2 regions of the Lysinibacillus sp. FSL M8-0355 genome follow, and region 1 is predicted to be linked to the other one. Evidence: a T-box and tRNA genes for the amino acid it is inferred to sense, from the RefSeq annotation. Region 1 holds a T-box; the other holds one or more tRNA genes.
The links. A T-box is a leader RNA that pairs with one kind of tRNA and senses whether it is charged. The one in region 1 lies ahead of alaS (alanine--tRNA ligase), so its partner is inferred to be a tRNA-Ala.

Region 1 (9,990 bases):
ATCATTTGAAATGGTACCGCTATCAGCAATTTGACCACCCATTTCTGCATAGAATGGTGTCTTCGCTAAAATAACGAATGCTTCTTGTCCTTCAGAAGCAACTTTTGCTACTTGACCATTGACGATCATTGCAGCGATTTCAGTAGAAACCGTTAACGTATCATAGCCAACAAATTCACTTGCAACTGTTAAGTTTGCTAATACTTCATTTTGTACTTGCATAGAATCAACATCTTGACGAGCTGCACGAGCACGTTCACGCTGTTCTTCCATCGCTGCCTCGAAGCCCTCATGATCAACCTTCATGCCCACTTCTTCTGCATATTCCTCTGTTAATTCGATTGGGAAGCCATACGTATCGTATAAACGGAAGGCATCTGCACCAGGAATATAATCGTGGCCAGCTGTTTTTTGCGATTCCACTACTGCATTAAAGATTGCTAAACCACCGTCCAATGTTTCATGGAAACGAATTTCTTCATTTTTAATGACACGTTGAATAAATTCACATTTCTCCGTTACTTCTGGATAGAAGTCTTCCATGATTTTCCCTACAGTTGGTACCAGTTCAAACATAAATGGCTTCTCAATGCCAATTTGTTTAGCATAACGAACAGCACGGCGTAATAAACGACGCAATACATAACCACGTCCTTCGTTTGAAGGAAGAGCACCATCGCCAATGGCAAAAGCTACTGTACGAATATGGTCTGCAATAACTTTAAACGGTGTATTAATATCCTCTTCTGAGCCGAAAATTTCATTTAAATCTACTTCGCTAGGACGCTTATATTTACGGTTGGCAAATTCCTCGATTTTTTCAATGATTGGCATGAATAAATCTGTATCGAAGTTTGTTGGTACATTTTGAACAACAGATACAATACGCTCTAAGCCCATACCTGTATCAATATTTTGCTTTGGTAGGGGTGTGTATGTACCATCAGGATTATGGTTGAATTGCGAGAACACAAGGTTCCAAATTTCGAGATAACGTTCGTTCTCCCCACCTGGATACATTTCAGGATCATTTTCATCTGAGCCATATTCTACACCACGATCATAAAAAATCTCTGAGTTAGGACCAGATGGACCTTCTCCAATATCCCAGAAGTTTCCTTCTAAACGGATTAAACGCTCTTCAGGAATACCGATTTCTTGATGCCAAACATCATATGCTTCCTGATCTTCAGGGTGAATTGTGATAGATAATAACGCTGGATCAAAGCCCATCCATTTTTTATCCGTTAAAAACTCCCAAGCATAATGGATTGCTTCTTTTTTGAAGTAGTCACCAATGGAGAAGTTTCCTAACATTTCAAAGAATGTATGGTGACGAGCTGTTTTCCCAACGTTCTCAATATCATTGGTACGAATCGATTTTTGTGCATTCGTAATACGTGGATTGTCAGGAATAACACGACCATCAAAATATGGTTTAAGAGTGGCAACACCTGAGTTAATCCATAGTAGTGATGGGTCATTTATTGGCACAAGTGGCGCTGATGGCTCATGATGATGTCCCTTTTCTTTAAAAAATTCCAAATACATACGGCGAATATCTACTGCTTTCATTGGATAAATTCCTCCTATTTTATATTGTAAAATCACGATAAGAATCCTGCGATCTACATGAATTACACTTTGGAGAGTACTATCGAAGAAAATAAAAAAAGCCCTCATCCCCAAAAAAGGGACGAGGACTTGTCATTTGTCTCGCGGTACCACCCTAGTTGTAAGTAAAAAATGCTTACTTACCTCTTTAGCACTTGTAACGTCAGTGAACGGCAGGGATTAGCTGCACTCTGGAGTAGCTTTCGGCATTTGCTGTCGTGAGGATTTTTCCAGCCTAGAAATCCCTTTCTTGTACACGCACAAATACGTACTTTTTCCATCATCGTTTTTACTTTTTCTAACGAAATTATAAAAAAAATCTATTGTGCTGTCAATTAGTACTACTATGACTAATGCTATCTAAGCAATCATTTTTTTAAAATATACCCACATACCCCAAGTAAAGAGCACTAGAAAAGCACTGATTGCAATCGTTGCAATAGGTGAATCCTGATAAGGTAACGGCACATTCATACCAAAAAAGCTAGTGATCACAGATAATGGTAACATTATTGTAGAAATAACTGTTAGTAAATTCAGCTTTTCAATGGATTTACCACTATTAATTGAAAAATATGTGTCGAGCGTACTGTTAACTAAATCGCGGTATGTCTCTGTAGAGTCAACAATACGTTCTAGATGGTCATTTAAATCTTTATAGAATGGGATATTTTCTTCCTGTATCTCAAATTTCCACTGACCATTGATTGTTGAAAAAATTCTTCTTTGCGGCATGATGGCCTGGCGAATTAAAATAATGGCCCGCTTTAGTGCAAGAAATTCCTCAGTCACTACTTTAGGTTGATACTCATAAATTTCTTCTTCTAGTTCATCTATGCGAGTTCGAATTCGCTCTAATACTGGAAAATATTCATCTGTAATGCCATCTATAATAGTATGCAATAAAAAATCAGTACCCTTTTCCATATATTCCGAACGATTAACACAAACATTTTCCATGTGACCTAGCCATTGCAATTTCCGTTTGTGTACAGTGACAACATAGTTTGGACCCATAAAAATATTGAGCTCAACGGTTGTAATTTCATTATTACTTTTTTCATTATAAATGGGTGCATGGAAAACAAAAAATTTATAATCACCATAATTGTCCATTTTCGGACGGGAGCCTTCATGTAAGCAATCTTCAACTGCTAATGGATGAAAGCCAAATACATCTGCTATATTATTCAATTCATTATAACTATACGCATATAAATCTACCCATAATAAATCTTCATTATGAATAGGTAGTTGTAAATCCTTCATGTTGAAATCATGTTGGACTGTCTTGTTGCTGCTATTAAAATAGTGGATTTTAATCATTGCACTTCACCTCATGTTTTGTTATTGAGGGAAACAAAAGGTCATCCTTTATCGCCTTTTGTCTGCGTTGGTGATCCGAAATGGATGCCTTTTATTTGTTTCCGTTTGCCTAGAATGATACTTATTCGGTTCAGGACTACTATCCATTTCTCATCACCTTCCTTTCATAACAAAAACACGCCTTCTACGAATGAAGGCGTGTTGAATACACATATCAAAAAAGAGCAATAAAAAATCGTTGCATGCGTGTTACCTTCAAACGTTGAGTTTTAGCACTATGCGGCATAGGAATATGTCCAGCTACGTTAAAAAACACCTTATTTCGATGATTTCTGTTGACCCATTGGCGTCTCTCGACATTTTTGGGTAGTAGCGTATCTCCAGCATAGGAGCCTCACCTAACGAAGGGATGTTATTCTTTTATTCCTATAAATCATAGCGGATTGAATTCAAACTGTCAAACTGTAAATCATTCATTTTTCAAAAAGTCTTCTACTCTTTGCACGAATTGGTCCCGTTTATACGATTGATAGAGCAGGCTAGATAAACGCACTGGATCACCAAAGAAAAAGCGTTCATACAGTGTTTGCCTTGTGCCAAAACTACTCATTGTTAAATCCCAAGCTAAACGAAATTTTTTCACTCGCTCTTCGCCTTTATCTTGGAATGATTGCAAATAGTGATCAAGATCTCCTTCATCTGCTGCAAATGCTTTGGCACTTGGTATGGACATTAAGCCGCTTGCCCCAAGTTGTTGGATGATTTCCGTAAAAGTCGGATATACTCTCGGGAAAATTTGAATGGCTACTTGCAAAGTTGAGAGGTCTGGTCGAAGAAAGCCGAACATATCTCGCTGTGCATCTATTTCTGATTTTACGAGCATTGCCTTCATCGTTTCTAGTGTCACAATTACATCCACTACTTTTTGTTGTACATGTTGGTAATCACCGATATTAATGGTGTCCACAATCGACTGCACAACACCTAATACAAATTCAGTCTTCGCAATTTGCCGAGAAAGTACTTGATGTAAACTGTATGCTTGGAAGCCACTAACATTCATAAATTGATTGGCAACATCTACATTTTCGTAATAAAAAACCCGTTCCCAAGGGACAACTACATCATCAAAAACAACAATCGCATCCATTTCTTCAAAACGAGAGCTTAATGGATAATCAAATGAGGAATCTCCACCTACAAAAGATTGGCGACATAAAAACTTTAAGCCCTTTGTATTACTCGGTATCGAAAAGCCGAAACCTTTTCCTTCATCATAACCATTTGTTGATAAAACGAGCAGTTCATCCGTTATGCCGCCCTGTGTTGCTAGTAATCTCGCCCCTTTAATGATTAAACCTTCACTCGTCTTATCAATAATTTTGGCAGCAATCGTCACTTCTTCATCCTCATAGTAATAGCGCTTACGGTTTACCTGTGGTTCGATAAAGGTATGGGTCATAGTAATATCATTCTCACGAGCATACTCATAAAACTTCAGTAAATGCTCTGGAAAACAATTTGGCTTATCTTTTAAAAAGTCTGACGCTGAAGCTAAGGCCATTAAGGTCGTATTCATATAATCTGGGCTTCTCCCCATAAAACCATGGGAAGATAATGCCCATTCCCTTGCCGCATGGCGCCTTTTCACAAGATCTTCTGGCGTCATTACTTGAAGAAAAGACATGCCAACTCTCTGCTTGCTAGTTGGCGATTCATAGGTCATTTTTTCAAGAAGAGCCCCTTGATGTTGTAAGTCAAAAAGTTTTGCTTGACTCTGCATAATCCCCTTAAATGCAGGATGTTCTGACACCTTTCCTGTCACGACTTCCCCATCAATCGAAATATACGTTTTTAAAGCATCTATACGTTCAATATACTGTTGCCCTGTCATTATTGGCATGCTGTCACCCCTATACATTCCCTATGTTTTTGTACTCACCTAGTATATGAAATGTCCAAATATTAGGTGACGATGGGCTAAATAGAAAAGCCCGACTAGACAGTCTAATCGGGCATATACAGCACATAGTAATTATTTTAGTCATTTAAAAAATCATAAGGGGAGATATCATTCATCCCAATCATTGGATGAATATATGGTGCTGTTTCTACTGTTAGCTTTTGTGCTATGGAGACAGGATTGTTCAACTCCTGCTCCTCTATTGACATAGCCTCCACTTCCACAATTTCTTCATTGATATCCATCGGATTAAGTCTTGCACGTAAAGAAGTGAAACGCTGTAGGTCATCTGTACGCTGTAAGCCATCTGCAAGTACATCAGGTTCACCACATAAAATCAAAAAGTTTTTAGCACGAGTAATCCCTGTGTATAAGAGATTACGCCGCAGCATTTTTGAATATCCTCTGACAACTGGCATAATAACTGTTTGAAACTCAGAGCCTTGAGATTTATGAATAGAGCAGCAATAGGCTAGTGTCAATTGGTTCAAATCACTGCGTTGATAGGTTACCTCGATACCATCAAAGGATACGATCAGTAAGTCCTGTTTTTCGATCGTTTCTTTTGCTTTAATAATACTGATGACCTCGCCCATATCTCCGTTAAAAACATTGCTCTCAGGTTGATTGACCAGCTGAAGTACTTTATCTTTTATGCGATAAGTCACATCACCAAAGACCAGCTCTTTTCTTGTTCCCGTATCATTTGGATTAATGAGCTCTTGAATCATTTTATTTAAATTATCAATACCAGCCGTACCTTTATACATGGGTGCTAGCACCTGAATATTGCGAATTTCCTGTCCTTTGGCTACTGCACTTTTGACAACCTGCGTGACAACATTGGCAACTTGATCGGCTGAAGCCTTTATAAACGAACGATCAGATGTTTTAGCTGTTAAATCATTTGGAATCGTTCCCTTTTTAATTTGATGGGCAAGCTCAATAATTGTAGAGCCCTCTGCTTGTCGATAAACATCTGTTAGTTCAACAGTTGGCAGTTGCTTTGATGCTAATAAATCCTTTAACACCTGTCCTGGCCCTACTGGTGGAAGCTGGTCCTGGTCCCCTACAAAAACAACCTGGACATCTTCATGTAAAGCTTTTAATAACTGATGGGCAAGCCATGTATCCACCATAGACATTTCATCCACAATGATGAGCTTTCCTGTTACCTCACGCTCTGTTTCTTCCTCTTTTTCTTGCCCTGTAAAGCCAAGTAGACGATGAATGGTCATTGCAGGAAGCTCAGTTGATTCAGCTAACCGCTTGGCAGCACGTCCAGTTGGTGCACAAAGGATGATAGGAAATGGTTCTTCTTTTTGAGCATATTCTTTTGGATTTAATGATAAACCATGTAGCTTTGCATAAACTTCAACCACTCCACGTACAACCGTTGTTTTTCCAGTACCCGGTCCACCTGTCAAAATCATGACGGCTGAATTTAAAGCCTGTTCAATAGCATTTGCTTGTGTCTCAGCGTAGGTGACATTGAGTAGCTCCTCTGTTTCTCCAATGGCTTTTCTAATTTCGTCCTTACTAAAATGCTCAGCCTTATTATTTCGCTCAATGAGCGATACGATTTTAGAGGCAATCCCTACTTCAGAAAAATAAAGGGATGGTAAATATAATCTAGTTTCTTCACCACAAATTTTACCTTCTTCACGTAGCTCAATACAGGCTTTAGAAATGTCCTCAAACGGGATCTCCTGCCGCTGACTTTGTTGAAGCATATCCTTTACAAGCGGTAGGACATGCTCCGCATCTAAATAGACGTGTCCATCTGATAAAGCAGCTGTATTTAACACATGAAATATCGCTGCTTTGACACGATCAGGATGTTTACCAGTAATTCCTAGTTTAGCCCCTAATTCGTCAGCCCGAAAGAAACCAACGCCTTCAACATCTTCGATCAAGCGATATGGATTTTCAGTTAGTAATTCTATGGCTTCAGTTCGATAGGTTTGATAGATTTTCATACCGAGCTGTGGACCAAAGCCCCACTCATTCAGTTGAATCATCACACGTTCTAGGCCTAGATTTTGTTCGATGGTGCGATGAATAACTTCTTTTTTTTCAGTGGATAAGCGTGGAACGGCGTCAAGTGCACTAGGATCTTCTAAAATAACACGAAGAGCATTAGCCCCTAGTTTTTCTACAATCGTTTCAGCCGTTTTTTCCCCAATTCCTACAAATAAGTCACTAGATAAATAATGAATAATCCCTTGCTCAGTTGCAGGAACCTCTTTCGTAAATGTCTCGATTTGAAATTGAGCACCATATTTAGGATGCTGTTTTAAGATACCCGTAAAACGATATTGTTCATCCATTTGTAATGGTGGAAAATAACCAACAACGATAATTTCTTTATCTTCATATTGTAAGTTCGTCTCTTGTATTTTCACACGTACAATCGAATACATATTTTGTGCATTATGAAAGATAGAGACGATTGGACGTCCGAGTATAAAGAATTTATTGAGTTCAAATAAATCTAGATGATCGGTCATGTTCGGTCCGTCCTTTCTTATTGTCTTCAATCTTTTTATTTTACCATAGCCTCATCAAAATATCGTAGATAAAAATGTATTCTCTACTTTATTTTTACATTATTGCGACAAATGACAATTCTCTGCCTTTATCTCTTATTCCATGCTATGATAAATAAGAATTAGTCGCACGGAAGGATTGTGAAGTTAGTGGAATTTAGACCTTGCATCGATTTACATGATGGCAAAGTAAAACAAATTGTAGGAAGTACTTTGGGTTATGCAAATCAAGCTGTCGTAGAAAATTTTATTTCTACACATGACGCTAGCTACTATGCACAAATGTTTGCAAAAGATCGCCTAACAGGTGGACATGTTATCATGCTTGGTTCTGGGAATGAAGAAGCCGCCTTAGCCGCTTTAGCAGCCTATCCTCAGGGCTTACAAATTGGTGGCGGCATCACGGCTGATAATGCACAAAAATATATTGAAGCAGGCGCTTCGCATATTATCGTGACATCCTATATTTTTCATGATGGACAGCTAGACCTAGCACGTTTAAAGCGTTTAAACCAACTGATAGGTAAAGAACGTCTAGTCATTGATCTTAGCTGCAAGATGCGTGATGGAAAGTGGTTTGTCATGACAGATAAATGGACTACATATAGTCACTTCGAAGTCAATGCAGCATCTATTGCCTATCTAGAAGATTTTTGTGATGAACTTTTAATTCATGCCGTAGATGTTGAAGGAAAAAAGGGGGGAATGCAGGAAAGCCTAGTAAGGGATTTGGCTGCCTGGACTTCTATTCCTACTACCTATGCAGGTGGTGTTCGTTCGCTGGAGGATTTAGAAAAATTTAATCAATTAGCCAACGGAAAATTGCATGTAACCATTGGCAGTGCCCTCTCTATTTTTGGTGGGAAGTTACCTTATACAGATGTAGTAAACTATTGTGAAAGAGGTGGGATCTTGTGAAGCTAATTTATAAAGATTATGTTTTTCCATTTCAAGAAACAAATTTAGAGAGAATCATAGATGGTAAATATTTTAAAGTAAATAAAAAAGATCATTCTCTTGCGATTCACGTGCAACTGGACAACGAACAAATGTTACTAGAGTTTTCAAAATCATTAAAGGCAACTTGTGGCTTGTTACGCGATCAAGAAACAGAACCGTATATCGGAACATATATTGATTTACAGGTTTTTGTCGATGAGTTTAATAAGCGCTATAACTTAAATGCTGAAATTATTACTTAAACCGAAGGGGCACTAGCTCCTTTTTTTCATTTTCTCACCTCCGTCTCCTCTATTCCTTTCAACAATTTCTGAAACCTTTTGTTTGTCATATGAGTTATATATTGTATAGCATTACGTATAAGGGGGTCACATGACTAAACTCCATATCAAACATATACTACCTTATTTTTTTATGCTTCCCGCACTTCTTATAGGAACGATCGCTATGATCTTCTACGGTGTAGACATAAGTATTTGGATACAAAATATATTCATCTGGATGTTAGGCGTTTGTTTTTGCTATGTCATTTTAAATAAAACACCCCTAATAGAACTACATAAGAACCCTCTTTTGGTCACATCTATTTTAACTATTTTACTTATTCTGCCCTTTTGGTTTAATGGCTTAGAGGGTGTCCACCGATGGGTAACTTTGGGTCCATTCAATTTTTATATGGCCAGTATTATTTTACCTATGCTCATTGTTTATTTGTGGAGGCTATCAAAAAGTAATTATTTACCATATGTTATAGGATTCATGATTCTCATAGGTGGTATTTTATTATTGCAACCAGATGCAGGGCAAATTACTGCTTTTGCTTGTGCCTCCACCATTATTTTATGGCGAGCTATAGAAAACCCTAAATGGCAGTATATTACGCTAATCATACTAACCCTATATGTCTTTACATCCTGGATTTACATCGATCATTTAGCTCCTGTACCATATGTAGAGCAAATAATATTTTTAGTAGCAGATATGGGAAGTATGTTACTTATTTTAGGAGTTGGAGCCCTTCTATTGTTAGTCTATCCATTCTTTATCACATGGAAAAAAGATATATTAGCAAGCGCTTTAGGACTCTATTTCTTGATGACAATTCTTGTCACTTTCTTTGGCCATTTTCCAATGCCTATTATGGGCTATGGAATTTCACCCATTATTGGCTATCTCATTGCGATGACAGCCACACAGAAAATAAAAATGGCACAAACCAACTAGAAAGGATTTACAAACTATGAAAACTGGACTAGAGGTAAACTCTTTAAAAACATTCCAAACAGAATTAACACGTTTCTTTTTAGCCTACAAATTTGCTCTACAGGAAGTAGAAACGAAAATAAATATATTGCAAGAAGAATTTAAGTTGATTCATGAATACAATCCAATTGAGCATATTTCCACTCGTGTAAAATCACCGAAAAGTATTTTAGCGAAGATGATGAAAAAAGAGCTTCCCCCATCCATGGAGGCTGTTCGTGAAAATATTCGTGATATAGCAGGCGCTCGCATCACCTGCTCTTTCGTGGAAGATATTTACAAGGTTAGTGCCATGTTACAGGCACAGCATGACAT
Region 2 (9,990 bases), 3.0 Mb from region 1:
CACGGTGACACGCTAAAACAAAGCAAAACATGAACCTTGAAAACTGAACAAGCAAAACGTAATCAATAAAGTTTTCAGTAACTAACTTCGGTTAGTGAACGAAACAAAATTTTGGACATCAAAATGATGCCAGCAAAACAATTTGAGCTATTCAAATTTCTTTTATGGAGAGTTTGATCCTGGCTCAGGACGAACGCTGGCGGCGTGCCTAATACATGCAAGTCGAGCGAACAGAGAAGGAGCTTGCTCCTTCGACGTTAGCGGCGGACGGGTGAGTAACACGTGGGCAACCTACCTTATAGTTTGGGATAACTCCGGGAAACCGGGGCTAATACCGAATAATCTGTTTCACCTCATGGTGAAACACTAAAAGACGGTTTCGGCTGTCGCTATAGGATGGGCCCGCGGCGCATTAGCTAGTTGGTGAGGTAACGGCTCACCAAGGCGACGATGCGTAGCCGACCTGAGAGGGTGATCGGCCACACTGGGACTGAGACACGGCCCAGACTCCTACGGGAGGCAGCAGTAGGGAATCTTCCACAATGGGCGAAAGCCTGATGGAGCAACGCCGCGTGAGTGAAGAAGGATTTCGGTTCGTAAAACTCTGTTGTAAGGGAAGAACAAGTACAGTAGTAACTGGCTGTACCTTGACGGTACCTTATTAGAAAGCCACGGCTAACTACGTGCCAGCAGCCGCGGTAATACGTAGGTGGCAAGCGTTGTCCGGAATTATTGGGCGTAAAGCGCGCGCAGGTGGTTTCTTAAGTCTGATGTGAAAGCCCACGGCTCAACCGTGGAGGGTCATTGGAAACTGGGAGACTTGAGTGCAGAAGAGGATAGTGGAATTCCAAGTGTAGCGGTGAAATGCGTAGAGATTTGGAGGAACACCAGTGGCGAAGGCGACTATCTGGTCTGTAACTGACACTGAGGCGCGAAAGCGTGGGGAGCAAACAGGATTAGATACCCTGGTAGTCCACGCCGTAAACGATGAGTGCTAAGTGTTAGGGGGTTTCCGCCCCTTAGTGCTGCAGCTAACGCATTAAGCACTCCGCCTGGGGAGTACGGTCGCAAGACTGAAACTCAAAGGAATTGACGGGGGCCCGCACAAGCGGTGGAGCATGTGGTTTAATTCGAAGCAACGCGAAGAACCTTACCAGGTCTTGACATCCCGTTGACCACTGTAGAGATATAGTTTCCCCTTCGGGGGCAACGGTGACAGGTGGTGCATGGTTGTCGTCAGCTCGTGTCGTGAGATGTTGGGTTAAGTCCCGCAACGAGCGCAACCCTTGATCTTAGTTGCCATCATTTAGTTGGGCACTCTAAGGTGACTGCCGGTGACAAACCGGAGGAAGGTGGGGATGACGTCAAATCATCATGCCCCTTATGACCTGGGCTACACACGTGCTACAATGGACGATACAAACGGTTGCCAACTCGCGAGAGGGAGCTAATCCGATAAAGTCGTTCTCAGTTCGGATTGTAGGCTGCAACTCGCCTACATGAAGCCGGAATCGCTAGTAATCGCGGATCAGCATGCCGCGGTGAATACGTTCCCGGGCCTTGTACACACCGCCCGTCACACCACGAGAGTTTGTAACACCCGAAGTCGGTGAGGTAACCTTTTGGAGCCAGCCGCCGAAGGTGGGATAGATGATTGGGGTGAAGTCGTAACAAGGTAGCCGTATCGGAAGGTGCGGCTGGATCACCTCCTTTCTAAGGATTATTTCGGAATACAAACCTAGGGTTTGTAAGATTACGTTTTGCGTTCAGTTTTGAAGGTTCATTCTTTCTGAATGAAACACTTCTAAATTATGTGCTCCTGTCGCTACGCTTTCGTCGCAAAGCTGCGAGATGTAGAAGCAGGGCAGTAGCTTTGTTCTTTGAAAACTGGATAAAACGACATTGAAATTGTAACAAACACATTTATTTTTTTAAGTTTTTTTATAGGCTTAATAACATTAAGAAGGTTTCAAGACACGAGCAGTTCTAGGAAGCAATCGAGTGAATGAAGGAGCGTACTTGAGTACGTGACGGATTGAACGAGTGAAGCTGACAACGAAATGCGATGTGTATTGAAAGCTGATAGGTTAAGTTATTAAGGGCGCACGGCGAATGCCTTGGCACTAGGAGCCGAAGAAGGACGGCACTAACACCGATATGCTTCGGGGAGCTGTAAGTGAGCTTTGATCCGGAGATTTCCGAATGGGGGAACCCACTACGTTTAATCGCGTAGTATCTTGACGTGAATACATAGCGTCTTGAAGGCAGACCCAGGGAACTGAAACATCTAAGTACCTGGAGGAAGAGAAAGAAAAATCGATTCCCTGAGTAGCGGCGAGCGAAACGGGAAGAGCCCAAACCAAGAGGCTTGCCTCTTGGGGTTGTAGGACACTCAATACGGAGTTACAAAAGAGCGAGTTAGATGAAGCGACTTGGAAAGGTCCGCCAGAGCAGGTAAAAGCCCTGTAGTCGAAAGTTCGTTCTCTCCTGAGTGGATCCTGAGTACGGCGGAACACGTGAAATTCCGTCGGAATCCGGGAGGACCATCTCCCAAGGCTAAATACTACCTAGTGACCGATAGTGAACCAGTACCGTGAGGGAAAGGTGAAAAGCACCCCGGAAGGGGAGTGAAAGAGATCCTGAAACCGTGTGCCTACAAGTAGTTAGAGCCCGTTAATGGGTGATAGCGTGCCTTTTGTAGAATGAACCGGCGAGTTACGATTACGTGCGAGGTTAAGCTTTAGAAGGCGGAGCCGCAGCGAAAGCGAGTCTGAATAGGGCGAAATAGTACGTGGTCGTAGACCCGAAACCAGGTGATCTACCCATGTCCAGGGTGAAGGTAAGGTAACACTTACTGGAGGCCCGAACCCACGCACGTTGAAAAGTGCGGGGATGAGGTGTGGGTAGCGGAGAAATTCCAATCGAACTTGGAGATAGCTGGTTCTCTCCGAAATAGCTTTAGGGCTAGCCTCGTGATGAGAATACTGGAGGTAGAGCACTGTTTGGACTAGGGGGCCATCCCGGTTTACCGAATTCAGACAAACTCCGAATGCCAGATATTTATACACGGGAGTCAGACTGCGAGTGATAAGATCCGTAGTCAAAAGGGAAACAGCCCAGACCACCAGCTAAGGTCCCAAAGTAATCGTTAAGTGGAAAAGGATGTGGCGTTGCACAGACAACCAGGATGTTGGCTTAGAAGCAGCCATCATTTAAAGAGTGCGTAATAGCTCACTGGTCGAGTGACGCTGCGCCGAAAATGTATCGGGGCTAAACGATTCACCGAAGCTGTGGATTGACATCTACGATGTCAGTGGTAGGAGAGCGTTCTAAGTGCGTTGAAGTCAGACCGGAAGGACTGGTGGAGCGCTTAGAAGTGAGAATGCCGGTATGAGTAGCGAAAGACGGGTGAGAATCCCGTCCACCGTATGACTAAGGTTTCCTGAGGAAGGCTCGTCCGCTCAGGGTTAGTCGGGACCTAAGCCGAGGCCGATAGGCGTAGGCGATGGACAACAGGTTGATATTCCTGTACCACCTCCTCACCGTTTGAGAAATGGGGGGACGCAGTAGGATAGGGTAAGCGCGCTGTTGGTTATGCGCGTCCAAGCAGTAAGGCGTGTGTGTAGGCAAATCCGCACACTGTAACGTTGAGCTGTGATGGCGAGTCCGTATGGACGAAGTTCCTGATTTCACACTGCCAAGAAAAGCCTCTATCGAGGTGAGAGGTGCCCGTACCGCAAACCGACACAGGTAGTCGAGGAGAGAATCCTAAGGTGTGCGAGAGAACTCTCGTTAAGGAACTCGGCAAAATGACCCCGTAACTTCGGGAGAAGGGGTGCTCTTGAGCGTGCAAGCGCATGAGAGCCGCAGTGAATAGGCCCAGGCGACTGTTTAGCAAAAACACAGGTCTCTGCAAAACCGTAAGGTGACGTATAGGGGCTGACGCCTGCCCGGTGCTGGAAGGTTAAGAGGAGTGGTTAGCGCAAGCGAAGCTGCGAATTGAAGCCCCAGTAAACGGCGGCCGTAACTATAACGGTCCTAAGGTAGCGAAATTCCTTGTCGGGTAAGTTCCGACCCGCACGAAAGGCGTAACGATCTGGGCACTGTCTCAACGAGAGACTCGGTGAAATTATAGTACCTGTGAAGATGCAGGTTACCCGCGACAGGACGGAAAGACCCCGTGGAGCTTTACTGTAGCCTGATATTGAATTTTGGTACAACTTGTACAGGATAGGTAGGAGCCAGAGATCTCGGAGCGCCAGCTTCGAAGGAGGCGTCGGTGGGATACTACCCTGGTTGTATTGAAATTCTAACCCATGCCCCTTAGCGGGGCAGGAGACAGTGTCAGGCGGACAGTTTGACTGGGGCGGTCGCCTCCTAAAAGGTAACGGAGGCGCCCAAAGGTTCCCTCAGAATGGTTGGAAATCATTCGTAGAGTGTAAAGGCACAAGGGAGCTTGACTGCGAGACCTACAAGTCGAGCAGGGTCGAAAGACGGGCTTAGTGATCCGGTGGTTCCGCATGGAAGGGCCATCGCTCAACGGATAAAAGCTACCCCGGGGATAACAGGCTTATCTCCCCCAAGAGTCCACATCGACGGGGAGGTTTGGCACCTCGATGTCGGCTCATCGCATCCTGGGGCTGTAGTCGGTCCCAAGGGTTGGGCTGTTCGCCCATTAAAGCGGTACGCGAGCTGGGTTCAGAACGTCGTGAGACAGTTCGGTCCCTATCCGTCGTGGGCGTAGGAAATTTGAGAGGAGCTGTCCTTAGTACGAGAGGACCGGGATGGACACACCGCTGGTGTACCAGTTGTCTTGCCAAAGGCATCGCTGGGTAGCTATGTGTGGACGGGATAAGTGCTGAAAGCATCTAAGCATGAAGCCCCCCTCAAGATGAGATTTCCCATTACGCAAGTAAGTAAGATCCCTCAAAGACGATGAGGTAGATAGGTTCGAGGTGGAAGTGTGGTGACACATGGAGCTGACGAATACTAATCGATCGAGGACTTAACCAAAACGTTTGAACCATTCAATGAACCGTTTATCCAGTTTTGAAAGAACAACTCTTTCAACTGAATAAGTGAAGTGATGATGGCAAAGAGGCCACACCCGTTCCCATACCGAACACGGAAGTTAAGCTCTTTAGCGCCGATGGTAGTTGGGGGCTTCCCCCTGTGAGAGTAGGACATCGCTTCGCTTATTTTTCGTGGAGGATTAGCTCAGTTGGGAGAGCATCTGCCTTACAAGCAGAGGGTCGGCGGTTCGAGCCCGTCATCCTCCACCATTATTTTTAAAACAGTATAGTATTATCGCGGGGTGGAGCAGTGGTAGCTCGTCGGGCTCATAACCCGAAGGTCGTTGGTTCAAATCCAGCCCCCGCAACCAAATGGTCCCGTGGTGTAGCGGTTAACATGCCTGCCTGTCACGCAGGAGATCGCCGGTTCGATCCCGGTCGGGACCGCCATTTTTTTTTGCCGGTGTAGCTCAGTTGGTAGAGCAACTGACTTGTAATCAGTAGGTCGTGGGTTCGACTCCTATCGCCGGCACCATTCCCTTGGAGGGGTAGCGAAGTGGCTAAACGCGGCGGACTGTAAATCCGCTCCTTAGGGTTCGGCGGTTCGAATCCGTCCCCCTCCACCATTTTAGGGGCATAGTTCAACGGTAGAATAGAGGTCTCCAAAACCTTTGGTGTGGGTTCGATTCCTACTGCCCCTGCCAGGTATTGAGGTACTCGTTCATATACAGCTGTTATAATTTATATAGTGGCGATTGTGGCGAAGTGGTTAACGCATCGGATTGTGGTTCCGACATTCGTGGGTTCGATTCCCATCAGTCGCCCCATTTTCAAATTGGGGTATAGCCAAGCGGTAAGGCAACGGATTTTGATTCCGTCATGCCTAGGTTCGAATCCTAGTACCCCAGCCATTTTTCTTTTTTACGAGCCATTAGCTCAGTTGGTAGAGCATCTGACTTTTAATCAGAGGGTCGAAGGTTCGAGTCCTTCATGGCTCATCGTTTTTTAATGAATATTGCGCCCGTAGCTCAATTGGATAGAGCGTCTGACTACGGATCAGAAGGTTATGGGTTCGACTCATGTCGGGCGCGCCAATAAATTTATGTTTTCGGAATGTAGCTCAGCTTGGTAGAGCACTTGGTTTGGGACCAAGGGGTCGTAGGTTCGAATCCTGTCATTCCGACCATTTTTTATGATAAATGGGGCCTTAGCTCAGCTGGGAGAGCGCCTGCCTTGCACGCAGGAGGTCAGCGGTTCGATCCCGCTAGGCTCCACCAGTTCAATATTTTTGGAGGTATACCCAAGTCTGGCTGAAGGGATCGGTCTTGAAAACCGACAGGCGGGTAACACCGCGCGGGGGTTCGAATCCCTCTACCTCCTCCATTTTGGGTCAGTAGCTCAGTTGGTAGAGCATTAGATTGAAGCTCTAAGTGTCGGCGGTTCGATTCCGTCCTGACCCACCATTATTTGCGGGTGTAGTTTAATGGTAAAACCTCAGCCTTCCAAGCTGATGTCGTGAGTTCGATTCTCATCACCCGCTCCAAAATGGGCCTATAGCTCAGCTGGTTAGAGCGCACGCCTGATAAGCGTGAGGTCGATGGTTCGAGTCCATTTAGGCCCATCATTATTCCGAAGTAGCTCAGTTGGTAGTAGCACCTGACTGTTAATCAGGTTGTCGCAGGTTCGAGTCCTGCCTTCGGAGCCACGGCCCGTTGGTCAAGTGGTTAAGACACCGCCCTTTCACGGCGGTAACACGGGTTCGAATCCCGTACGGGTCATCAAGCATGTAGCACAAATATTGTGTTACATGCTTTTTCTTTTATCAATAAATGATACATTAGTAAAGAGTGAAAGCTACGAATCCGCTATCAATGGTTCAGTAGCTTTTTTACATGACTAATATTTTGTTTCTCCTTTCTATAAGATGTCGCCCACCTCTTTTCCTTCTTCATTCACAATATCTTCTAATCATGATTCGATTCATTATAAATTTGAACAAACTATTTCATATATGCAATATGTATGTTTTTTTATAGCTATTTTCGTGGTGCTTGTCGTTTTGTTCCTCTAATATGAGGATAAGTGGAGGAATCGAAATGAATATACAGGAGATCCAGCAATTTTTAAGTTTATATCAGACAGAACAAGATGAATCAGAGCGTTGGTTAGCGAATAGATTACAACAGATTAAGAATGCAGGTGAGTACGACCCAACAACAGAGGAGCTAGCTTTTGGTGCACGGGTGGCGTGGCGTAATAGTAACAAATGTATTGGTCGTCTGTTTTGGCAATCATTGCATGTAGTAGATGCACGTGCCGTTTTAGATGAACAGGATATTTTTCAAAAACTACTGGAGCATATCGATTATGCAACAAATAGTGGAAAAATCCGTCCAACAATAACAGTATTTGCTTCGAACAGAGTGCGTATATGGAATCATCAGCTAATTCGTTATGCAGGCTATGAAACGGAAGCTGGCGTTATTGGTGATGCACATTCTATTGTTTTTACTAAAGTATGTGAATCGTTAGGTTGGAAAAGTGAGAGGACACCATTCGATGTGTTACCTCTTGTTATACAAGTAGATGAGCGAGCTCCGCAGCTGTTTACAATTCCTGTAGAATATATTTTAGAGGTGCCAATTCGTCATCCAGAGTCAGTGGATGTAGAGAAATTAGGAATGAAATGGTATGCTGTACCCATAATTTCAAGTATGCGTTTTCAAATGGCAGGCATTGATTTCCAAGCCGCACCCTTTAATGGCTGGTATATGGGGACAGAAATCGGTGCACGTAATTTAGCAGATCATGACCGTTATAATATGCTACCAGCTATTGCGGAGGTTTTTAATCTTGATACAACCAAGCAAGCTTCACTTTGGCGTGATCGTGCATTAGTGGAACTTAATATTGCTGTCCTTCATTCTTTTAAAGAACAAGGCGTGAGCATTGTCGATCATCATACAGCTGCTCAGCAGTTTAAATTGTTTGAAGAAGCAGAGGAATCAGCAGGACGAGACGTTACAGGCAACTGGACATGGCTAATCCCACCACTTTCGCCCGCAACGACTCATATTTTCCATAAACCTTATGTCAATATTTATCATACACCCAATTATTTTTATCAAAAACCATGCTATTAACTGATTGTGGAGAGGACGAAACGCTATGTTGAATGAGCAAATTCCGAGTATCCCGTGGTTACAATTGACGACACCTTATGGAAGAGGAACGGCTATCCCTCAGCTGATTGAACAGGAGCAATATATAGAGCTAGCTGAGTTAGTGGAGCATCAAGGTACACTATGGCAGGGTCACACCATGGGCTTTGCTTGTCCTTCTAAAAAAGCTTGCTAGCAAAAATACCGGGGATGTCTCTGTACAAGAAGTAGAGCTTTATTTAGCTGTGGCACATGCAATTTCTGAAGATTATCTAGACCCATCATATTCAGTTCAAACTATGCAGGAGCTGTTAGATGTCAAATATTTATGGATGGATCACGAAGAGAATGATGAGCTGGAATGGGAGGAGGAAACGCCAAAGGGTTATGAGCAGAAAGCTTTTGTAAGCTATTATTATTTTAGTTATATACTCTTACAAGAGGCTGTTCCTATTTTTGCAGCAGTTATAGCTCACAACAAAGAAACAGCAGACCGTCTTGCTGAACTGCTAACCTTACTACAGCAATTGGACAAATAAAACGTCTATACCTATATAGAAGTAAAGCAGATGGGAAATATGAGCAGTTATCCCATCTGCTTTATTTTAATGGACATATTCGTCTTTAGAAGCTCTCATTGAGCAAAAGAAAAGAATGGTCGCCACAGCTACAAAGAGCCAACCAGCAATATTCCAGCCACCAAATAAATCATGTAAGTAGCCAAAAAGAATAGGGCCAATGGCGGCAAATAAATAACCTAATGATTGTGCAAAGCCTGATAAATCTGCTGCTTCAAATGCCGTGCGTGTACGAAGTGTAAAGAACATCATCGCTAAGGCAAATGAAGAACCTCCTGCTAAACCTAAAAGAATCATCCACAGTACCCCAAGACTTGTCCACTCCATGACAACTCCAGTAAAGCCTATTAAATAGAAGAATGTAAACATCACTACAAGAGGTCTTTGAGAAGCCATTTTACTTGCAATGATAGGCACAGCCAATGCCATTGGTACTTGTGAAAATTGCATGATAGAAAACATCCAACCAGCTTTGTCAGGAGCCAATCCCTGGGCGATGTAGATTTCGGGAATCCAAGCAGCAGTCGTATAAAATAATAAAGACTGTAATCCCATTGCACCTGTGACAGCCCAAGTAACAGGTGACTTCCATAAGGGTGTACTTGTCATTTTAGAGGTAGTGGCTGGCTCAGGTTTATTTGATTTCAATTGAGGTATCCAAATTAAAATCGTTACGACCACGAGTACAAGTGCAATGGACAGCGCTCCTTGCCAGCCAAATGATGAATTGGCTATAGGATAGCTAATACCTGCGCCAAGCCCAGCCGTTAAGTTCATCGACATAGTGAAAAATGCCATTAATAAACCAACATGGTATGGAAATTTTAATTTTAATAATCCTGGAATCAGCACATTTCCAAATGATATGGCTATGCCGATGAGTACAGTACCAAATACAAGTAACCCCGTTGTACCAAGGGAACGTAGAACAATCCCCAAGGCTAATAAAATAGTGGATAAAAATAGTGTTAGCTCAAGCCCTAGTTTGCGTGCTACAACGGGCGCAAATGGTGAGATGGTAGCAAAAGCGAGCAATGGAATCGTTGTTAGAAAGCCTGCAAGTACATTAGAAATACCAAGATCGTCACGGATAAATGATATAATAGGGCCAACAACAGTTAGTGGCATTCTTAATGTAGAGGCTATAAAGATAACTCCGAAGACTAAAAGTAAGGTTGTTCCCCTCCAGCTAATTTTTTTACTCGGAAAACTAGCGGAATGATCATTTGTAGTCAAAAT

Region 2: it encodes a tRNA-Ala, which carries the amino acid that the T-box ahead of alaS (alanine--tRNA ligase) is inferred to sense. The anticodon was not compared.

The regions. Positions count from the first base shown of each region.
Region 1 is NZ_JBBPAI010000001.1:3,241,247-3,251,236, forward strand. Features, by position in the region: gene alaS (alanine--tRNA ligase) at 1-1,575, opposite strand, end outside; T-box leader at 1,690-1,907, opposite strand; gene MKY46_RS15740 (magnesium transporter CorA family protein) at 1,975-2,940, opposite strand; M-box (ykoK) riboswitch at 3,188-3,353, opposite strand; gene hpaB (4-hydroxyphenylacetate 3-monooxygenase, oxygenase component) at 3,410-4,843, opposite strand; gene recD2 (SF1B family DNA helicase RecD2) at 4,981-7,413, opposite strand; gene hisA (phosphoribosylformimino-5-aminoimidazole carboxamide ribotide isomerase) at 7,603-8,370, shown strand; gene MKY46_RS15760 (hypothetical protein) at 8,367-8,654, shown strand; gene MKY46_RS15765 (hypothetical protein) at 8,785-9,636, shown strand; gene MKY46_RS15770 (GTP pyrophosphokinase) at 9,653-9,990, shown strand, end outside.
Region 2 is NZ_JBBPAI010000001.1:250,447-260,436, forward strand. Features, by position in the region: rRNA gene MKY46_RS01145 (16S ribosomal RNA) at 162-1,713, shown strand; rRNA gene MKY46_RS01150 (23S ribosomal RNA) at 2,086-5,013, shown strand; rRNA gene rrf (5S ribosomal RNA) at 5,080-5,195, shown strand; tRNA gene MKY46_RS01160 (tRNA-Val) at 5,207-5,282, shown strand; tRNA gene MKY46_RS01165 (tRNA-Met) at 5,309-5,383, shown strand; tRNA gene MKY46_RS01170 (tRNA-Asp) at 5,387-5,462, shown strand; tRNA gene MKY46_RS01175 (tRNA-Thr) at 5,472-5,547, shown strand; tRNA gene MKY46_RS01180 (tRNA-Tyr) at 5,555-5,638, shown strand; tRNA gene MKY46_RS01185 (tRNA-Trp) at 5,643-5,716, shown strand; tRNA gene MKY46_RS01190 (tRNA-His) at 5,764-5,839, shown strand; tRNA gene MKY46_RS01195 (tRNA-Gln) at 5,849-5,923, shown strand; tRNA gene MKY46_RS01200 (tRNA-Lys) at 5,938-6,010, shown strand; tRNA gene MKY46_RS01205 (tRNA-Arg) at 6,030-6,106, shown strand; tRNA gene MKY46_RS01210 (tRNA-Pro) at 6,122-6,198, shown strand; tRNA gene MKY46_RS01215 (tRNA-Ala) at 6,214-6,289, shown strand; tRNA gene MKY46_RS01220 (tRNA-Ser) at 6,303-6,395, shown strand; tRNA gene MKY46_RS01225 (tRNA-Phe) at 6,400-6,475, shown strand; tRNA gene MKY46_RS01230 (tRNA-Gly) at 6,482-6,555, shown strand; tRNA gene MKY46_RS01235 (tRNA-Ile) at 6,560-6,633, shown strand; tRNA gene MKY46_RS01240 (tRNA-Asn) at 6,641-6,717, shown strand; tRNA gene MKY46_RS01245 (tRNA-Glu) at 6,719-6,790, shown strand; gene MKY46_RS01250 (nitric oxide synthase oxygenase) at 7,109-8,155, shown strand; gene MKY46_RS01255 (hypothetical protein) at 8,181-8,369, shown strand; gene MKY46_RS01260 (hypothetical protein) at 8,341-8,712, shown strand; gene MKY46_RS01265 (CynX/NimT family MFS transporter) at 8,779-9,987, opposite strand.